2 regions of the Halobacillus litoralis genome follow, and region 2 is predicted to be linked to the other one. Evidence: predicted binding sites of a transcription regulator. Region 2 holds the regulator's gene; the other holds the start of a gene.

Region 1 (8,825 bases), 1.1 Mb from region 2:
ATCATACGGGCGATCGTTTCTTCTTTTTCGGTCAACTCAAGAGCCTCGAAGAACTCCTTCGCTTCAGTGACAGAATAATCGGTTGTGATACCGATGTGCTTTCCGTCGATCAAGACCGCTAACGCTTCTTCATTCAATCGATTTCCTTTACACTTCGGACACGGCTTTTGCGCCATGTATTTTTCCATCTGTTCACGGATATAATCAGAGCTCGTTTCACGGTAACGACGAGCAATGTTCGGGATGACACCTTCAAAGAAAATATCGTTTTCCCGTACTTTTCCAAAGTCATTTTCATAGCGGAAGTAGATTTTGTCCTCACCACTGCCATAAAGCACTTTTTCTTTATGTTCTTCTGGCAGGTCACGGAATGGTTTATCCATATCTATGCCGTAATGATCGGAAACACTTTTCAGAAGCTGTGGATAGTATTGAGAACTTTGCGGCTCCCATGCAGCAATCGCATGTTCATTCAAGGAGCGGCTCCAATCCGGGATAACAAGGTCGATGTCGACTTCAAGCTGTGTCCCTAACCCGTCACAGCGATTACAAGCTCCATAAGGGCTGTTGAATGAGAACATTCTTGGTTCTAATTCACTAACGGAAAAACCACAGATTGGACATGCATGGTGTTCGCTGAACATCAGCTCTTCTTCTCCGATAACATCCACAATCGTATGACCGCCGCCAAGTTTAAGAGCTGTCTCAATAGAGTCAGAAAGTCGGCCTTCCACGCCTTCTTTCACGACAATTCGATCGATGACGACCTCAATCGAGTGCTTTTTATTTTTCTCGAGATTTATTTCCTCGGAAATTTCGCGCATTTCCCCATCGACTCGAAGGCGTATATAGCCTTCTCTTTGGAGCTGCTCAAATACTTTAGCGTGTTCACCTTTTCTACCAGACACAACGGGCGCAAGGATTTGAAGTTTCGTCCTTTCCGGATACTCCATCACGCGGTCGACCATCTGCTGCACGGTTTGTGAACTGATTTCCACTCCGTGTTTCGGACACGTCGGACGTCCGATGCGGGCGAACAACAGACGCAGATAGTCATAGATTTCCGTTACGGTACCTACAGTTGAACGTGGGTTACGGCTCGTTGTTTTCTGGTCAATGGAGATTGCCGGTGACAGTCCTTCTATGGAATCCACATCGGGTTTGTCCATTTGTCCTAAAAACTGGCGTGCATAAGCACTTAGTGATTCAACGTAGCGTCTCTGTCCTTCTGCATAAATCGTATCGAAGGCCAAAGAAGACTTCCCTGAACCGGACAAACCGGTCATCACGACCAGTTTGTTTTTCGGGATGTCGATATCGATATTTTTTAAATTGTGAGCACGTGCTCCTCTAATACTGATATGTTTACTGGCCATACTCTTTTCATCCCTCCGCTTTTAATTCCAACAGCACATCACGCAGTTCGGCTGCCCGTTCGAAATCGAGATCGCGTGCGGCTTGTTTCATTTCGGTTTCTAGATTGTCGATCATTTCCTGACGTTCTTTCTTCGTCATTTCTGAAGGCTTCTTACCTGTATCATATCCAGCTTCGTCCTCCGCAACGTTTGTCGCTTTAATGACGTCACGCACTTCCTTCTTGATCGTTTTCGGTGTGACGCCATGCTCTTCGTTATAAGCGATTTGTTTTTCACGGCGTCTGTAAGTTTCATCAATCGCAAACTGCATAGATTTCGTCATCTTATCCGCATACATAATCACTCGACCGTTTTCATTACGTGCCGCTCGACCAATCGTCTGGATAAGGGAGCGGTCGGAACGCAGGAACCCTTCTTTGTCCGCATCCAAAATGGTGACGAGTGACACTTCGGGAATATCCAGTCCTTCACGAAGCAGGTTGATTCCAACAATGACATCGTATTTCCCTACCCTTAGATCACGAATGATTTCAATACGTTCCAGTGTCTTAATTTCCGAGTGTAAATAAGCAACCTTAATTCCTAAATCTTTAAGGTAATCGGTCAAATCCTCAGACATCTTCTTCGTTAATGTCGTTACGAGGACACGTTCATTTTTATCTTTCCGTTTATTGATTTCCCCTACAAGGTCATCGATTTGACCATGAATGGGGCGGACATCAATTTCCGGATCCAATAAGCCTGTAGGTCGAATAATCTGTTCAACCATCTTCGGTGTATGTTCAATTTCATAAGGGCCAGGGGTCGCAGAAACATAGGCAATCTGATTAATATGCTCTTCAAATTCAGGGAACATGAGCGGCCGGTTATCCATGGCTGAAGGCAGTCGGAACCCATGGTCCACCAGTACTTGTTTTCGCGCTCGGTCCCCGTTGTACATCCCTCTGACTTGAGGAAGTGTTACGTGTGACTCATCGATCATCATAAGGAAATCATCTGGAAAATAATCAAGCAAGGTGTAAGGTGTTGCTCCTTCTTCTCTGAAAGTCAAGTGTCTTGAATAGTTCTCAATTCCAGAGCAGAAGCCCATTTCGTTCATCATTTCCAGATCATAATTTGTCCGTTGTTCAAGACGCTGGGCTTCCAGCAATTTATCTTGATCACGCAATTCCTTCAGACGGACTTCTAACTCTTTTTCTATATTCTTAATCGCTTTTTTCAGCTTTTCTTCACGGGTAACGAAGTGTGAAGCTGGGAAAATCGCTACGTGGTCCCGGTCTCCGACAACTTCACCAGTCAGTACATCGACTTCACGGATGCGGTCGATTTCATCTCCGAAGAATTCCACCCGCATCGCATGTTCCTCTCTTGAAGCGGGGATGATTTCAACCGAATCCCCGCGGACTCGGAACGTACCGCGCTGAAAGTCGATATCATTTCTCGCATACTGGATATCTACAAGATTTCTTAATAACTCATCCCGGTCTTTTTCCATACCCGTTCTTATGGAAAGCACTTGGCTGCGGTATTCGTCGGGAGAACCGAGACCATAGATACAAGAAACACTAGCAACAATGATGACATCGTTCCGCTCAAACAGAGCAGAAGTCGCTGAGTGACGTAATTTATCAATCTCATCATTGATGCTCGCATCTTTTTCAATAAACGTATCTGACGAAGGCACATAAGCTTCTGGCTGATAATAGTCATAGTAACTGACAAAATACTCGACAGCATTGTTCGGGAAAAATTCTTTGAACTCACTATATAACTGTCCAGCAAGCGTTTTATTATGGGCGATGATCAGTGTCGGTTTATTCACTCGCTCAATGACATTGGACATCGTAAATGTCTTTCCTGTACCTGTGGCCCCGAGCAATGTTTGATGCTTATCTCCTCGTTCAATCCCTTGAACAAGTTCCTCAATTGCTCGCGGCTGATCCCCTTGAGGTGAATACTGTGAAACTAATTCAAACTTCTCCTCCACGACGAAAACCTCCGTTCATTGTCTATACTCGTACTTTTTAGTTTACCACAACAGTTTACCATTCTAACATCAAACGAACAAACATTCGTATTTGGATATTCTCTGTAAATAACTGGATGACCTGGTGTGGAAGATAATTCCACACCAGGTCATCCAGTTTATCCCATTTCCCACAATAAAAAAAGCACTTTGCAGGATGCAAAGTGCTTTGCTTATTAGGAATTCAACGTTTGGTTGTATTCGTTGACTTCGAACAGGTCGGTCAGCTCGATGTCTGGATTTTTATCTTGGAACCAACGTAGAGAGAAGTCGTTCTTAAAGAGGACAAGCGGGTTGCCTTCACGATCTTCCGCAAGCATGTTTCGCTCATCAAACAGCGACTCATCGACCTGGTCTTCGTTCAACCAGCGTGGGATGCGTTCGCCAAGAGGAGTCAACTCGATATCTACGTTGTACTCGTTCTTCATGCGGTATTCAAAAACTTCGTATTGAAGCTCACCAACCGCTCCGATGATATAGTCTTCGAAACGATAGCGTTTGAACAACTGGATTGCGCCTTCTTGCACAAGCTGTTCCAACCCTTTTCTGAACTGCTTGGATTTCATGACGTTCTTCGCCGTTACTTTCTTAAATAGTTCAGGTGGGAATTGTGGAAGCTCATCGTACTCGAAGTTGGATTTGCCAGTTACGATCGTATCTCCGATTCGGTAGACGTTCGGATCATAGATTCCGATAATATCCCCGGCATACCCTTCCTCAACGGTTCCCCTGGAAGAAGCCACAAATTGCTGGGATTGTGCCAGCTTGAACGTTTTTCCTGTACGGGAAAGTGTAACGTTCATCCCGCGCTCGAATTTTCCGGAACAGATTCTTACAAAAGCAATTCGGTCGCGGTGTTGCGGATTCATGTTCGCCTGAATTTTAAAGATAAAACCAGAGAACTCCTCATGATCCGGAGAAACAATACCTTCTGTCGATTTTCTCGGCGCCGGTTCAGGTGCCATATCAATGAATGAATTGAAGAAAGTTTCCACACCGAATGGAGCCAGAGCACTTCCGAAGAAGACTGGCGTCTGATCGCCGCGCATCACTTTTTCCATATCGAAGGTATCCCCAGCTTCAGCGACCATTTCCATTTCTTCTTCCGATTCCCGGAACGTAGCATTCTCCGTTAATTCAGGATGCTGATCAAGTTCGCTGTATGGAATGTATTCTTCTTCCTCGTTTCCTGTGTATTGAACAAACTGCTCATTTTCACGGTCGAAAACGCCTAAGAAGCGCTTGCCCATTCCAGCCGGCCAGGTCATTGGATAGGTTTCGATATTCAACGTCTCTTCGATTTCTTCCATCAATTCCAGCGGTTCACGGCCTTCGCGGTCCATTTTGTTAATAAAAGTGAAAATTGGGATGCCGCGCATTTTACAAACTTTAAACAGCTTGAGCGTCTGCGCCTCGATTCCTTTTGTTCCATCAATGACCATGACAACACTGTCAACAGCAGTCAATGTGCGATACGTGTCTTCACTGAAATCTTCGTGTCCGGGTGTATCCAGAATATTCACTTGATAATCTTTGTAAGGGAAGTTCATCACACTGGACGTGACAGAAATTCCACGCTGCTTCTCAATTTCCATCCAGTCAGAAGTTGCAAACTTACCAGACTTTTTCCCTTTGACCGTACCTGCGGATCGGATCAAGTTTCCGAATAATAACATTTTCTCCGTCATCGTTGTTTTACCGGCGTCCGGGTGGGAGATAATAGCAAACGTACGGCGTTTTTTCATTTCATTTTGTATTAGACTCATCGTGATATCCTCCGTTTATTAAGAATTTCAATACATTAGGCTGGGTAGGATATACGTTTTACATTGGCAGATTCACTCCATAAAAAAAGCGCTCACACACTCAAGCGCCTTCGTCGAATTTTTTGATTATACTTTGAAAGTTAGCATAACCCACTTGTAAAATCAATCACAAAAACGAACACCTTCCAAATGTTGGTGTGCCAGGTCATCCAGATTCTGGATGACCTGGTCATACAATTCTTCCTAAATTCCTCTCATTCTCTTTAGGTGTTCAAACCTGTTATAATGGGATAAAAACGATAGTAAGGATGCCAGTTATGCAGAGTTACTTATTACAACCGAACGATATAAAGAAAATTACTGGTCAGGCTTTTTACACACGTGGAAAGCAATATTTCGACCGTGGAAAAGTGTACGGCCTTTCTCATAATAGTGCGATTCGTTCATGGCGGGCAGTCGTTGCAGGTACGCACGACTATGAAGTCCGTGTTTTCTTTTTTGAGGACGAAGATGTCGAAGCAACGTGTGAATGTGCCGCGTATTCCACCTATTACACTTGCAAACATATTGCGGCTGTCCTGATCGCCATCCGTGAAAAAACGTTAGAAGATCTGGCGCCGAAACTAGCAGAAAAAGGGCGGAAATCACAATCCGGTTTGACGAACCAGGACCGGATGTTTGCGGTCAGCTTGTTCGAGGCTTTCAGGCAGCGGCAGGAAAATCGCGGAGCCCAGGATTTGAAGAAACCTCTTCAAATCCATTATTACCTCCACCTCCAATCGATTCTCGGTTCTAAAAGTCTCGGATTGGAAATGAAGCTCGGTGAAAATTATCCCTATGTGATTAAAAACATTCGTGATTTGCTTGACCATATACGTAAAGATCAGGCGTACCGCATTACAAAAAAGTTCACATACGATCCGGCAGAACACTCCTTTTCTGCTGATGACAAGGAAATTTTAAGACTTTTACAGCTTGCGTATGAACAAGAGCAGTTTTATGAGCAACAGTGGAATTCAGCCGAACCGAAAGTATTAAAAATCACTCCAACTCTTGCTACTCAACTGCTCCCTCTTTTAGAAAAGCAGCAGGCAGAGGTCATGGAGCGTGGGGAAAACGTGGGACTTGTTCGTTTCGAAGAAGAGTTTCCGAATCTTTCTTTTTATGTTTCGGAAGAACGAGGTCACTTTCATATGCACATGAACCATTTGAAAGATTACGATTATCTTTCGGATTACCACCTTCTCTATAAAAAAGGAAGCTTTTATCCTGTCGATAATCAGAAGGAAGAGGTTCTTCAAACGCTTTACACCATCCTTCCTTACAATTCAAATGGCAACCACACGGTAAGCCATCATGATATGGAAGGGATTGTATCCTATGTTCTTCCTGAACTTGAGACCATCGCAGATGTACAGCTTGATCGATCCGCACAAGAAAAAATTGTGCAGGAGTCGCTCGTCGCTAAGGCCTACTTGGATTTTCAACAGTGGACACTCACGATTGATGTGAAGTTTCAATATGGTGATTTAACAATCGATCCGTTCAATGAGCAGCCATTGAGCAATCAAACGATTGTAAGACGGGATCGACAGACAGAACAGGAAATCATGCAGATCATTGAGCTTGCCGAATTCAAGTTTGATGGAGAGATGGTCTACATTGAAGACGAGGACAAACTGGATCAATTCCTTTATCATTACCTGCCTAAGTTGAAAGAGCACAGTGACGTCTACCTTTCTTCTTCCGTCCGTTCCCTTGTAGAAGATCGACCACTCGAACTGAAGACATCGGTTGAACTTGAGAGCGACGGCAATTGGCTGGATATTAATTTCACCATCGATGGCATTAGTGATGACGATGTGACCGAAGCTCTAAAAGCCGTCATTGAACGGAAAAAGTATTACCGTTTATCTGATGGTGCACTCATGGCGTTAACGAGTGAATCCTTTGACCGTTTTCAAAAGCTTGTTGATGATCTGGACTTGAGCACGAAAGATTTAGAGAACAACCACTTCCAAGTATCTACTGCACGTAGCCTGCAGGTGGAAGATGCCCTGAATCCGAATGAAGCAGAAAGAAACCAGCTTTTCCAAGAGCTTGTCGATCGATTGAAATCACCTCAATCCTTTGAAATCGATCCTCCAGAAGGTCTGCAGGCGGATTTACGGCCATACCAATTGACCGGCTTTCGCTGGATGAAGATGCTCAGCCATTACGGTTTAGGCGGCGTGCTCGCTGACGATATGGGGTTAGGGAAAACCATCCAAACGATCACCTTTTTGTTAGATGAAAAGATAAAAGGGAACATGACAGACCCTGCCATCATCATCGCTCCTGCCTCACTCGTCTACAATTGGAAAAAGGAGATTGAAAAATTCGCACCCCAATTGTCGGTGCAGATTTTGACTGGGGACCCAATGGCAAGACAAGAAGCGCTGAACGAAGCAGCAGATAAAGATATATGGATTACATCGTATCCATTGCTCAGACAGGATATCACTTCTTATGAAGAGCAAAAGTTTCACGCGATGGTCCTTGATGAATCACAAGCGATTAAAAATGAAACGACGAAAACAGCTGTAGCTGTTCGTTCGATTAAATCAAGACATCGTTTTGCCTTAAGTGGTACTCCAATTGAGAATTCCCTGCAGGAACTATGGTCACTGTTCCGTACAATCATGCCAGGATTTTTCACGAGCAAGAAAAAGTTTTTGCAATTGAAACCGGAAAAAATCTCTCTGATGACGCGTCCGTTCATTTTACGTCGGATGAAAACAGAAGTGCTCGATGAGCTGCCGGATAAGATTGATACCGTCCAATATTCAGAGCTGACGCGGGAACAGAAAGAGGTCTACCTCGCCTACTTGGAGCGGATTCAAAACGATATCCAAGAGACAATTGCCACCAAAGGCATTCAGCGAGGCAAGCTCGAGATTCTGGCGGGACTTACTAGACTGCGGCAAATTTGCTGCCACCCCGGATTGTTCCTTGAAAACTATGAAGGGCAGTCCGGAAAGCTTGAACAGTTGAAAGAACTGACCCGTGAGCTGAAAGAAAGCGGACACAGACTGTTGATCTTTTCTCAATTTTCGAGCATGCTGACCAAGATGCACGATGAACTGGCCAAAGATGGATTACAGGCCTTTTATTTAGATGGCAGTACAAAAACAGAAAAACGAATGGAAATGGTTGAAGCTTTTAATGAAGGAGAAAAAGATGCGTTCTTCATCTCCTTAAAAGCAGGAGGTACAGGTCTGAACCTCACAGGCGCGGACACCGTTATCCTCTACGACCTCTGGTGGAACCCGGCCATTGAAGAGCAGGCGGCCGGCCGTGCCCACCGCATCGGTCAAGAAAAAGTCGTACAGGTCATCCGGATGATATCCGAAGGTACGATCGAAGAGCGCATTTATCAACTCCAACAAAAGAAACGCGACCTCGTCGATCAAATCATCCAACCTGGAGAATCCATGCTTACTTCCCTAAGTGAAGAAGAAATCAAACAACTCTTTCAATAAAGAGCCGTTCCCAAACGGCTCTTTTTCTTTTTTAAAGTTTTAATTGGCATTTTCTGTATGACCCGGTCTGGAACAAAGTTCAAGACCGGGTCATACAGAAATTTCCATCCCCATCCAAAAAGGAAGCTGCCGAGAT
Region 2 (8,825 bases):
GCATAAATTTTTATGAAGAAAAAGAGGGCTATGCCCTTCACGGTTTCATCCATCCCGAACACCCATTGAAACATCAAATATTATAAATATGAACAAAACGTTGGAACAACGAAATATACTGCAAGATAGGAAGAGGACCCATCATGAACATTCAAGAAATGAAACAACGTGTAGAAAAAGAGATTAAGAACCAACATCATAGGGTTGACGAGATTGTCGATTACAATCAAGAAAAAGTTTTAAAGGCCTTCCATAAACTGAGGGTCAGCGATTCTCATTTTAACCCGACAACAGGTTATGGCTATGATGATTTCGGGCGAGACACTCTGGAAGCATTGTATGCAGAGATATTCAAAGCGGAAGATGCGCTTGTCAGACCTCAGCTCATCTCGGGAACACATGCAATCACCACAGCCTTATTCGGGGTATTACGTCCGGGTGATGAACTGCTATACATATCAGGAGAACCTTATGACACCCTAAGAGATGTCATTGGTTCTGAGGACAAGAAAGATACAGGTTCTCTACGTGATTTTGGTATCAGCTATCAAACCGTTCCTTTAGAAGAAAACGGAGCTTTTGCCCATGATAGAATCCGAACAGCTATGCAAGATAAGACGAAGGTGGTAGCCATCCAAAGATCAAAAGGATACGAGGACCGTCCTTCATTCCTCATTGACGAGTTACAATCCATCATACGATTTGTGCGTGACATAAAAGACGATGTGATTATTTTTGTTGACAATTGTTATGGTGAATTCGTAGAAACGAAAGAGCCGCTTGAAGTAGGCGCTGATATGATCGCTGGTTCGTTAATTAAGAACCCTGGAGGTGGAATTGCCAGAGTCGGTGGGTACATTGCAGGACGTAAATCCCTCATTGAAAAATGCAGCTATCGATTGACAGCTCCTGGGCTAGGGAAGGAAACAGGCCCGAGTTTGAACAGCCTGCAAGAGATGTATCAAGGGATTTTCCTTGCCCCTCATGTCGTGGGAGAAGCTTTGAAAGGAGCTATTTTCACTTCGAAATATTTAAGTGAATGGGGTTTCGACACCAATCCTGCTTATGATGTGAAGAGAACAGATTTAATTCAATCCGTCAACTTTAAAACCGCTGAACAAATGATCAGCTTCTGTCAATCCATTCAGCAGGCATCCCCGATCAATTCCCAATTCAAACCAGAGCCAAGCGTCATGCCGGGGTATGAGGACGAAGTGATCATGGCTGCAGGGACTTTCATTCAAGGAGCCAGTCTCGAATTGACCGCCGACGGTCCTATTCGCCCCCCATATACAGCCTTCGTCCAAGGGGGATTGACTTATGCGCATGTAAAGATCGCTGTCGTACAAGCGGTGCAACAGTTGGTAGAAGAGGGTATGGTCAAAGCTTGAAGCAAAGGGAATGGTAACCCTTTCAAAAAACATCTCCAAATTGTGTGAACATTCCTCACATATGTTGACATATCCCTTTCGTGACGTATAATTAAAGTATCATTCTTATGGGGAGGTGGCACATCGATGAGTGATGAAATTCGTCGTTCTATGCCGTTATTCCCGATGGGGATTGTTCAATCATTGACAGACCTTACTGCACGGCAGATTCGGTACTATGAACAGCACGAGCTTGTTCAGCCGGCCCGTTCAGAAGGGAACCGACGTATGTTTTCATTCAATGATGTCGATCGACTTCTTGAAATTAAAGACTTGATCGATCAGGGTGTGAACATGGCCGGAATCAAGAAAGTTCTGAAGCTGAACGATCAGCCAGATAATGAAGTATATGATGAGGATCAGGTGAAGGAAGTACACAATGAACTTACCGAAAAAGAACTTCGTCGTATGCTGCAACGAGAACTATTCACAGCGGGAAGACAAGGTAAATTAGCAATCAGACAGGGAGAAATGTCAAGGTTCTTCCATTAATATTGTGTTGAGAGGAGAAATTCAATGGGTTTAACTAAAGAAGAAATTTACAAAAAAATCGATGAGGAAAACGTCAAGTTTATCCGTCTGCAGTTCACGGATATGCTTGGTACAATCAAAAATGTGGAAATTCCACTTAGCCAGTTGGATAAAGCTATTGATGGCATGATGATGTTTGACGGATCCTCTATTGAAGGTTTCGTTCGTATCGAGGAGTCTGACATGTATTTGGTCCCAGACCTGGATACTTTCGTCGTCTTCCCTTGGACTTCTGAAAAAGGGAAAGTTGCACGATTCATCTGTGACATCTATAACCCAGACCAAACTCCTTTTGAAGGATGCCCACGCTACAATTTGAAGCGTAACATCAAAAAAATGGAGAAACTCGGATTTTCTGCTTTCAACATTGGTACAGAACCTGAATTTTTCCTATTCAAATTAGATGAAAAAGGCGAACCAACGATGGAATTGAATGATAAAGGTGGCTACTTCGACTTAGCACCGACCGACCTTGGCGAAAACTGCCGCCGGGATATCGTCCTAGAGCTTGAGGAAATGGGCTTTGAAATTGAGGCCTCTCACCATGAAGTAGCTCCAGGCCAGCACGAAATTGACTTCAAATATGCGGATGCAATCAAGCATTGTGATGATATCCAAACATTCAAACTCGTCGTTAAAACCATTGCACGTCAACATGGTTTGCATGCAACATTCATGCCTAAACCATTGTTCGGTGTAAACGGATCTGGTATGCACGCGAACATGTCTCTTTTCAATGAAAAGGGCAATGCGTTCTTTGATGAGAAAGGGAAGGAACAATTGTCTGAGGTGGCTTATCAGTTCACAGCAGGCATTATCAAGCATGCAACGAACTTCACAGCCGTGACGAACCCTACCGTCAATTCCTACAAACGTCTTGTGCCAGGGTATGAAGCACCGTGTTATGTAGCATGGTCCGGTCAAAACCGTAGTCCGCTCGTACGTGTTCCTACATCCCGTGGATTGAGCACAAGAATCGAAGTACGCAGTGTGGATCCATCAGCGAACCCATACATGGCGATGGCTGTACTTCTTGCTGCTGGACTTGATGGTGTGGAAAATAAACTGGAAGCACCTGCTCCTGTCGATCGAAACATTTACGTGATGGATAAGAAAGAGCGGGAAGCTCACGGGGTGAAAGACCTGCCTGCTACATTGTATGATGCACTGGAAGAGCTGCATCAGGATCCGATTATGGTAGAAGCCCTAGGGGAACACCTATTTGAACACTTCATTGAAGCGAAAGAAATCGAATGGGATATGTTCCGCACCCAGGTTCATCCGTGGGAACGCGAACAATATTTGCAGACGTATTAAAGTATAAAACCCTTGAAGCTTTTAGCTTCAAGGGTTTTTTATGTATTTCTATACTTTCGATGGGGAGTTACATGTAACAAAAATAAGAACAAACGCTCCAGTTATAGAGGGTTACCAATGGAAGCGTACTTCCAGCTTATGAAACTGGAGAAGATTAAGTTGGCGTGGATCTATATCAATCGCGAAGGCGTCATATCACAAAGAGTGGTGAGAGTGGTCGACATTCAGGATGAACAGATCATTGCTTACTTCTATGAGCGAAAACAGGTGGGAACGATTATAAAAGATCATATATTGTCTGTACTTCCTTTAACATCTATCCGTAAAAGTTATGGAGTATGACATAAGTAAAGAAAGAGGCGAGGTTTAACTAAACCTCGCCTCTTTCTTTTAGTGTACGGTCCTGTAAAGACCTACGACTTTCCCAAGAATGGATACATCCTGTAATAGAATGGGTTCCATCGTTGCGTTCTCAGGCTGCAAGCGAACATGATTTCTTTCTTTGAAGAACCGCTTCACAGTGGCTTCTTCGTCTTCCGTCATTGCAACAACGATGTCGCCGTTCTGAGCGGTCTGTTGTTGTCTGACGATGACCATATCCCCGTCAAGAATTCCTGCCTCGATCATACTTTCACCTTGTACAATTAGTACGAAGGTGTTGTCATCCGACCCTGCAAGTGAATCGGGTAGAGGGACATATTCTTCAATGTTTTCAACAGCTGTAATCGGTGACCCCGCCGTGACTTTACCGATTACTGGAGCGTAAGAAGCTTCACTTCTCGGGATGCTGTGATCTTCTTCTAATTCAATTACTTCAATGGCACGAGGTTTGGTCGGATCGCGTCTAATATATCCTTTTTTCTCCAATCTGGACAAGTGACCATGCACAGTCGAACTTGAAGCAAGACCAACGGATTGACCGATCTCCCTTACGGATGGTGGATATCCTTTTGCTAGAACCTGTTCTTTAATAAAATCTAGTATTTCCTGCTGCCGCTTTGAAAGTTTACTCATAGATTAGCACCTCGTACATAGGATTATAGTAACCACATTGTACCACTTATATTTCAAAAATACAAACACGCGTTCGAAAAAAACCATTGACAAGAACCTGTGTTCGTATATAATGAGAATTAACAAACGCGAACACAGGTTCTTAAGAACGTTCGTTCTAGGAAAGCGGAGGGGTTATCAATGTTTAATAAATTATCTAAGCTGGATTACACCTACATCATTCTTTTTATTGTTAGTTTTATCATTCTCTATTATTCTATGGTCACAGCTGTTTAATAGAGAAAGAGAGAGGAACATCCAAGTGAGAGTAATTTTATATTGCAGGGTAAGTACGGAAAAAGAAGCTCAAGTGACTTCTTTAAAGCGGCAGAAAGCTGAGTTGACATCCATGGCGGATCATCACGGCTTCGAAGTTGTGGAGTGCATTGAAGAACAAGCGAGTGGTTACGATATTGAACGTGAAGGGATTTTCCGCATGCTGGAATGCTTTTCTTCAGGGCGTGCGGAAGCCTTATTAATCCAAGATGAAACACGATTAGGCCGAGGAAATACGAAGATCGCTTTGTTTCATCAATTGAACCGTTTGAAGGTCAAGGTGTACTCCCTTTCCAACCATGGAGAATTACAGTTATCGGAATCAGATTCGATGGTATTACAGATTGTTGGCATCGTAGAAGAATACCAAAGGAAAATACATAATATGAAAATACGGCGGGGGATGAGAAAAGCGGTAGAGGGCGGCTATGATCCATCCGCCAACTTATCCAACCGTGATCAGGCACCCGGTCGTGAGAGAATCGACTTTCCTATTGAAGAGGTTGTTCGATTAAGGAAAAATGACTTGACATTCAAAGATATCGCAGCGACTTTGAGAGGGTTGGGATATGATGTATCAAAAGCTACGGTGCATCGCAGATACAAAGAGTACCTATCGCTTGAAAAAGAGGAAGAATCACGGTAATATAGGATGTGTGGACAAGGATCTTTGGATTTCTTGTCTTTTTCATGTTTTACGATCCAGACTATGATTAAAGGAGAAGGATCTATGTTATCAAAAGAAAAAATTAATCGTATAAATGAGCTAGCTAATAAATCTAAGCAGGAAGAGCTTTCGAAGGAAGAGAAAGCGGAACAACAGAAGCTGCGCCATGAATATTTGAAAAATGCGCGCGCATCCTTCAAGAATCAGCTGAAAGGTGTGACCGTCATTGATCCGAAAGGGAATGACGTAACTCCAGAGAAGCTTCGTCAAATGCAAAAGAACGAAAAAAAGAATTAAGGCCAAATCGTCCGTATTCGATAATTTTCGAATGCGGATTTTTTCTTGTTTAATTCCCTGAATAAGGGGGAAATTAGGTTTGAGGCTGTGCGAAATTTTGCACAAAGCTTGTTTCGAAATGAATTTCATTATAGGATAATACATGGTACATATACCTGAAACGAAAGGGGAATGTTGAACATGGCAAACAGCCTTGAACAAACATCAATCAATACGATTAGAACTTTAACAATCGATGCAGTAGAAAAAGCAAACTCCGGACACCCGGGGATGCCGATGGGTGCAGCACCGATGGCATATACGCTATGGACTCAGTTCATGGATCACAATCCGAAAAACTCGAACTGGTTTGACCGCGACCGTTTCGTCCTATCAGCTGGACACGGATCTATGCTTCTTTACAGCTTGCTCCACTTATCCGGTTATAACGTGACGATGGACGACCTTAAGTCCTTCCGTCAATGGGATTCAAAAACCCCTGGGCACCCAGAGTTTGGTCATACAGACGGTGTAGAAGCAACTACAGGTCCCCTAGGGCAGGGTATTGCAATGGCGACCGGAATGGCGATGGCAGAAGCTCATCTTTCCGGGAAATATAATCGCGAAGGGTACAACGTTGTTGACCATTACACATATACGATTTGTGGTGATGGTGACTTGATGGAGGGTGTATCACAGGAATCAGCTTCTCTTGCCGGTCACCTAGGCCTTGGTAAATTGATCGTTCTTTATGATTCCAACGACATTTCTCTTGATGGTGATCTTGATCGTTCCTTCAGCGAAAGTGTTGAAAAACGCTATGAAGCGTATGGATGGCAAGTGATCCGTGTAGAAGATGGAACGAATACAGAAGAAGTTGCGAAAGCACTAGAGAAAGCAAAAGCGAACACAGATCAACCAACAATGATCGAAGTGAAAACAGTCATTGGGTATGGTTCTCCTAACAAATCTGGTAAGTCTGCTTCACACGGTGCTCCTCTAGGTGATGAGGAAGTAACAGCTGCAAAACAGTTTTACGAGTGGGAACACGAGCCGTTCCACGTACCTGAAGAGGTCTATCAGGACTTCAAAGAAAAAGTTCAACAAAATGGTCAGGATAAAGAAGAATCTTGGAACAACTTAATGGCTCAGTACAAAGAGGCGTATCCGGAGCTTGCGGAAGAATTTGAGCGCGCAATCCGCGGAGAGCTTCCTGAAGGCTGGGATCAAAGCCTTCCAACATACCAGGTAGGAGACAGCCCTGCAACACGTGCTGCTTCAGGAGATGCGATCAATGCACTTTCTAAAGCTATCCCTAATTTCTTTGGTGGTAGTGCCGATCTTGCAGGTTCAAACAAAACGGCCGTTAAAGATGAAGAAGACTTTTCACGTAACAACTACGCTGGTCGAAACATCTGGTTCGGTGTTCGTGAATTTGCTATGGCGTCTGCCATGAACGGAATGGGCCTTCATGGAGGATTAAAAGTTTATGCGGGTACATTCTTTGTCTTCAGTGACTACCTGCGCCCAGCTGTTCGTCTTTCTGCCCTACAGAACCTTCCAGTGAACTATGTCTTCACTCATGATTCTGTTGCCGTTGGAGAAGACGGTCCGACTCACGAACCTGTGGAACAACTGGCTTCTCTTCGCGCGATGCCTAATCTTTCTGTGCTTCGTCCTGCGGATGGGAACGAAACCAATGCAGCGTGGAGACTTGCTTTAGAGTCTGAATCGACTCCAACCGCACTTGTCCTTACACGTCAAGGTTTACCGACCCTACAAGGTACAGAGGAACATGCCTATGAAGGAATGAAGAAAGGGGCATACATCCTTAGCGATTCTGATAAAGAAGAGCCGGATGCGATCCTGCTTGCTTCAGGTTCAGAGGTGCAATTGATTGTTGAAGCTCAAGCTGAATTGAAAAAGAATGGTTACGATGTCCGCGTTGTCAGTGTACCTTCTTTCGATCGCTTTGAAGCTCAGCCTAAGGAATACAAGGAACAGGTATTGCCTTCTTCTGTCCGCAAACGTCTGGCAGTTGAAATGGGCGCTTCATTCGGTTGGGACCGATATGTAGGTTTGGATGGTTCCGTCATCGGAATCGACAAGTTCGGTGCTTCTGCGCCAGGAAATACTGTAATTGAAAACTATGGTTTCACGGTAGAAAACGTAGTGAAGCATGCGGAAAACTTGATGAAATAAACAAGAAAGAAGCTGCCAGTTCCTAAGGCAGCTTCTTCTTATTCTGAGAGTTTCAATATCATCTCAAAAATGAGGGATGAAAGTAAGGACAACCATTTTCGGTTTCCCTACGCGATATGATATAATAGGCATAAGAATGATTGTTGTCTCTGGTACGGTCATCGTTCATAGCAGATGACTCTATTTTCATGGGGGTCCTGTTGCTTACACATAGACGCTTGACCCTTGTAGTAGCCTCTGAATTATGGTCATATTGAAACGACTATTGTATTCTACAGAACGTTTTACTATACTGTTATGGGAGACAACACGAAGGAGGAAGACGAAGTCATGACATTGGGGATCGTTTGGGTCATCATCATTGCTTTATTGACTCTTGTCGGTGGTGCAGCTCTAGGCTTCTTCATCGCAAGAAAGTATATGATGAATTATTTGAAAAAGAACCCGCCAATTAACGAACAAATGTTACGTACACTGATGATGCAGATGGGCCAAAAGCCTTCGCAGAAGAAGATCAATCAGATGATGCGTTCAATGAACAATCAAATGAAATAATGACACAAAGCCTTCTTTCGTGAATGAAAGAAGGCTTTCTCTATGAGAACTTCTTTAGATGTTCACAAGATAAACATCGTGTTAGGCGTAAAGCTCTGATACAATAGGAGGCGACTATGAATGAAGGTGTGATGATTGAATGGATGTGAATCTTTTCCTTGCTTTCGGAGCAGGGTTTTTATCGTTTATATCCCCATGTGTTTTTCCTCTATACCCTGCATTCCTCTCTTATATTACAGGGATGAGTGTACATGAACTAAGGGAAGACAATGGGATGCTGAAAAGAGCAAGTCTGATTCATACGGTTTTATTCTTATTAGGATTTACGACGATCTTTCTGATATTAGGGTTCTCAGGTTCGTTTTTTGCCCAGTTTTTTATACAGTATGAATCCTTGATACGTCGTTTAGGATCCATTCTGATAATTTTCTTCGGTTTTGTCATTATTGGAGTATTCAACTTTGATTTCTTGATGAAAGACAGGAAGGTAACTTTCAAGAATAGACCCTCTGGATACA

What was found. Region 2 encodes LexA, which represses DNA repair genes until DNA is damaged. Its sites were predicted from a motif close to CGAACATATGTTCG; they were not measured.
Region 1: the regulator LexA is predicted to act here: its motif matches at 3,438-3,451, upstream of uvrB (excinuclease ABC subunit UvrB).

What each region holds. Positions count from the first base shown of each region.
Region 1 covers NZ_CP129016.1:1,811,389-1,820,213, reverse strand. Annotated here, with positions in the region: gene uvrA (excinuclease ABC subunit UvrA) at 1-1,376, opposite strand, end outside; gene uvrB (excinuclease ABC subunit UvrB) at 1,384-3,363, opposite strand; gene LC065_RS09085 (peptide chain release factor 3) at 3,579-5,168, opposite strand; gene LC065_RS09080 (DEAD/DEAH box helicase) at 5,486-8,689, shown strand; gene LC065_RS09075 (COX15/CtaA family protein) at 8,780-8,825, opposite strand, start outside.
Region 2 covers NZ_CP129016.1:2,943,559-2,952,383, reverse strand. Annotated here, with positions in the region: gene hflX (GTPase HflX) at 1-86, shown strand, start outside; gene LC065_RS15130 (methionine gamma-lyase family protein) at 144-1,391, shown strand; gene LC065_RS15125 (MerR family transcriptional regulator) at 1,518-1,922, shown strand; gene glnA (type I glutamate--ammonia ligase) at 1,947-3,278, shown strand; gene LC065_RS15115 (hypothetical protein) at 3,396-3,620, shown strand; gene lexA (transcriptional repressor LexA) at 3,669-4,292, opposite strand; gene LC065_RS15105 (YneB family resolvase-like protein) at 4,594-5,253, shown strand; gene LC065_RS15100 (DUF896 domain-containing protein) at 5,338-5,571, shown strand; gene tkt (transketolase) at 5,752-7,752, shown strand; gene LC065_RS15090 (YneF family protein) at 8,083-8,307, shown strand; gene LC065_RS15085 (cytochrome c biogenesis CcdA family protein) at 8,447-8,825, shown strand, end outside.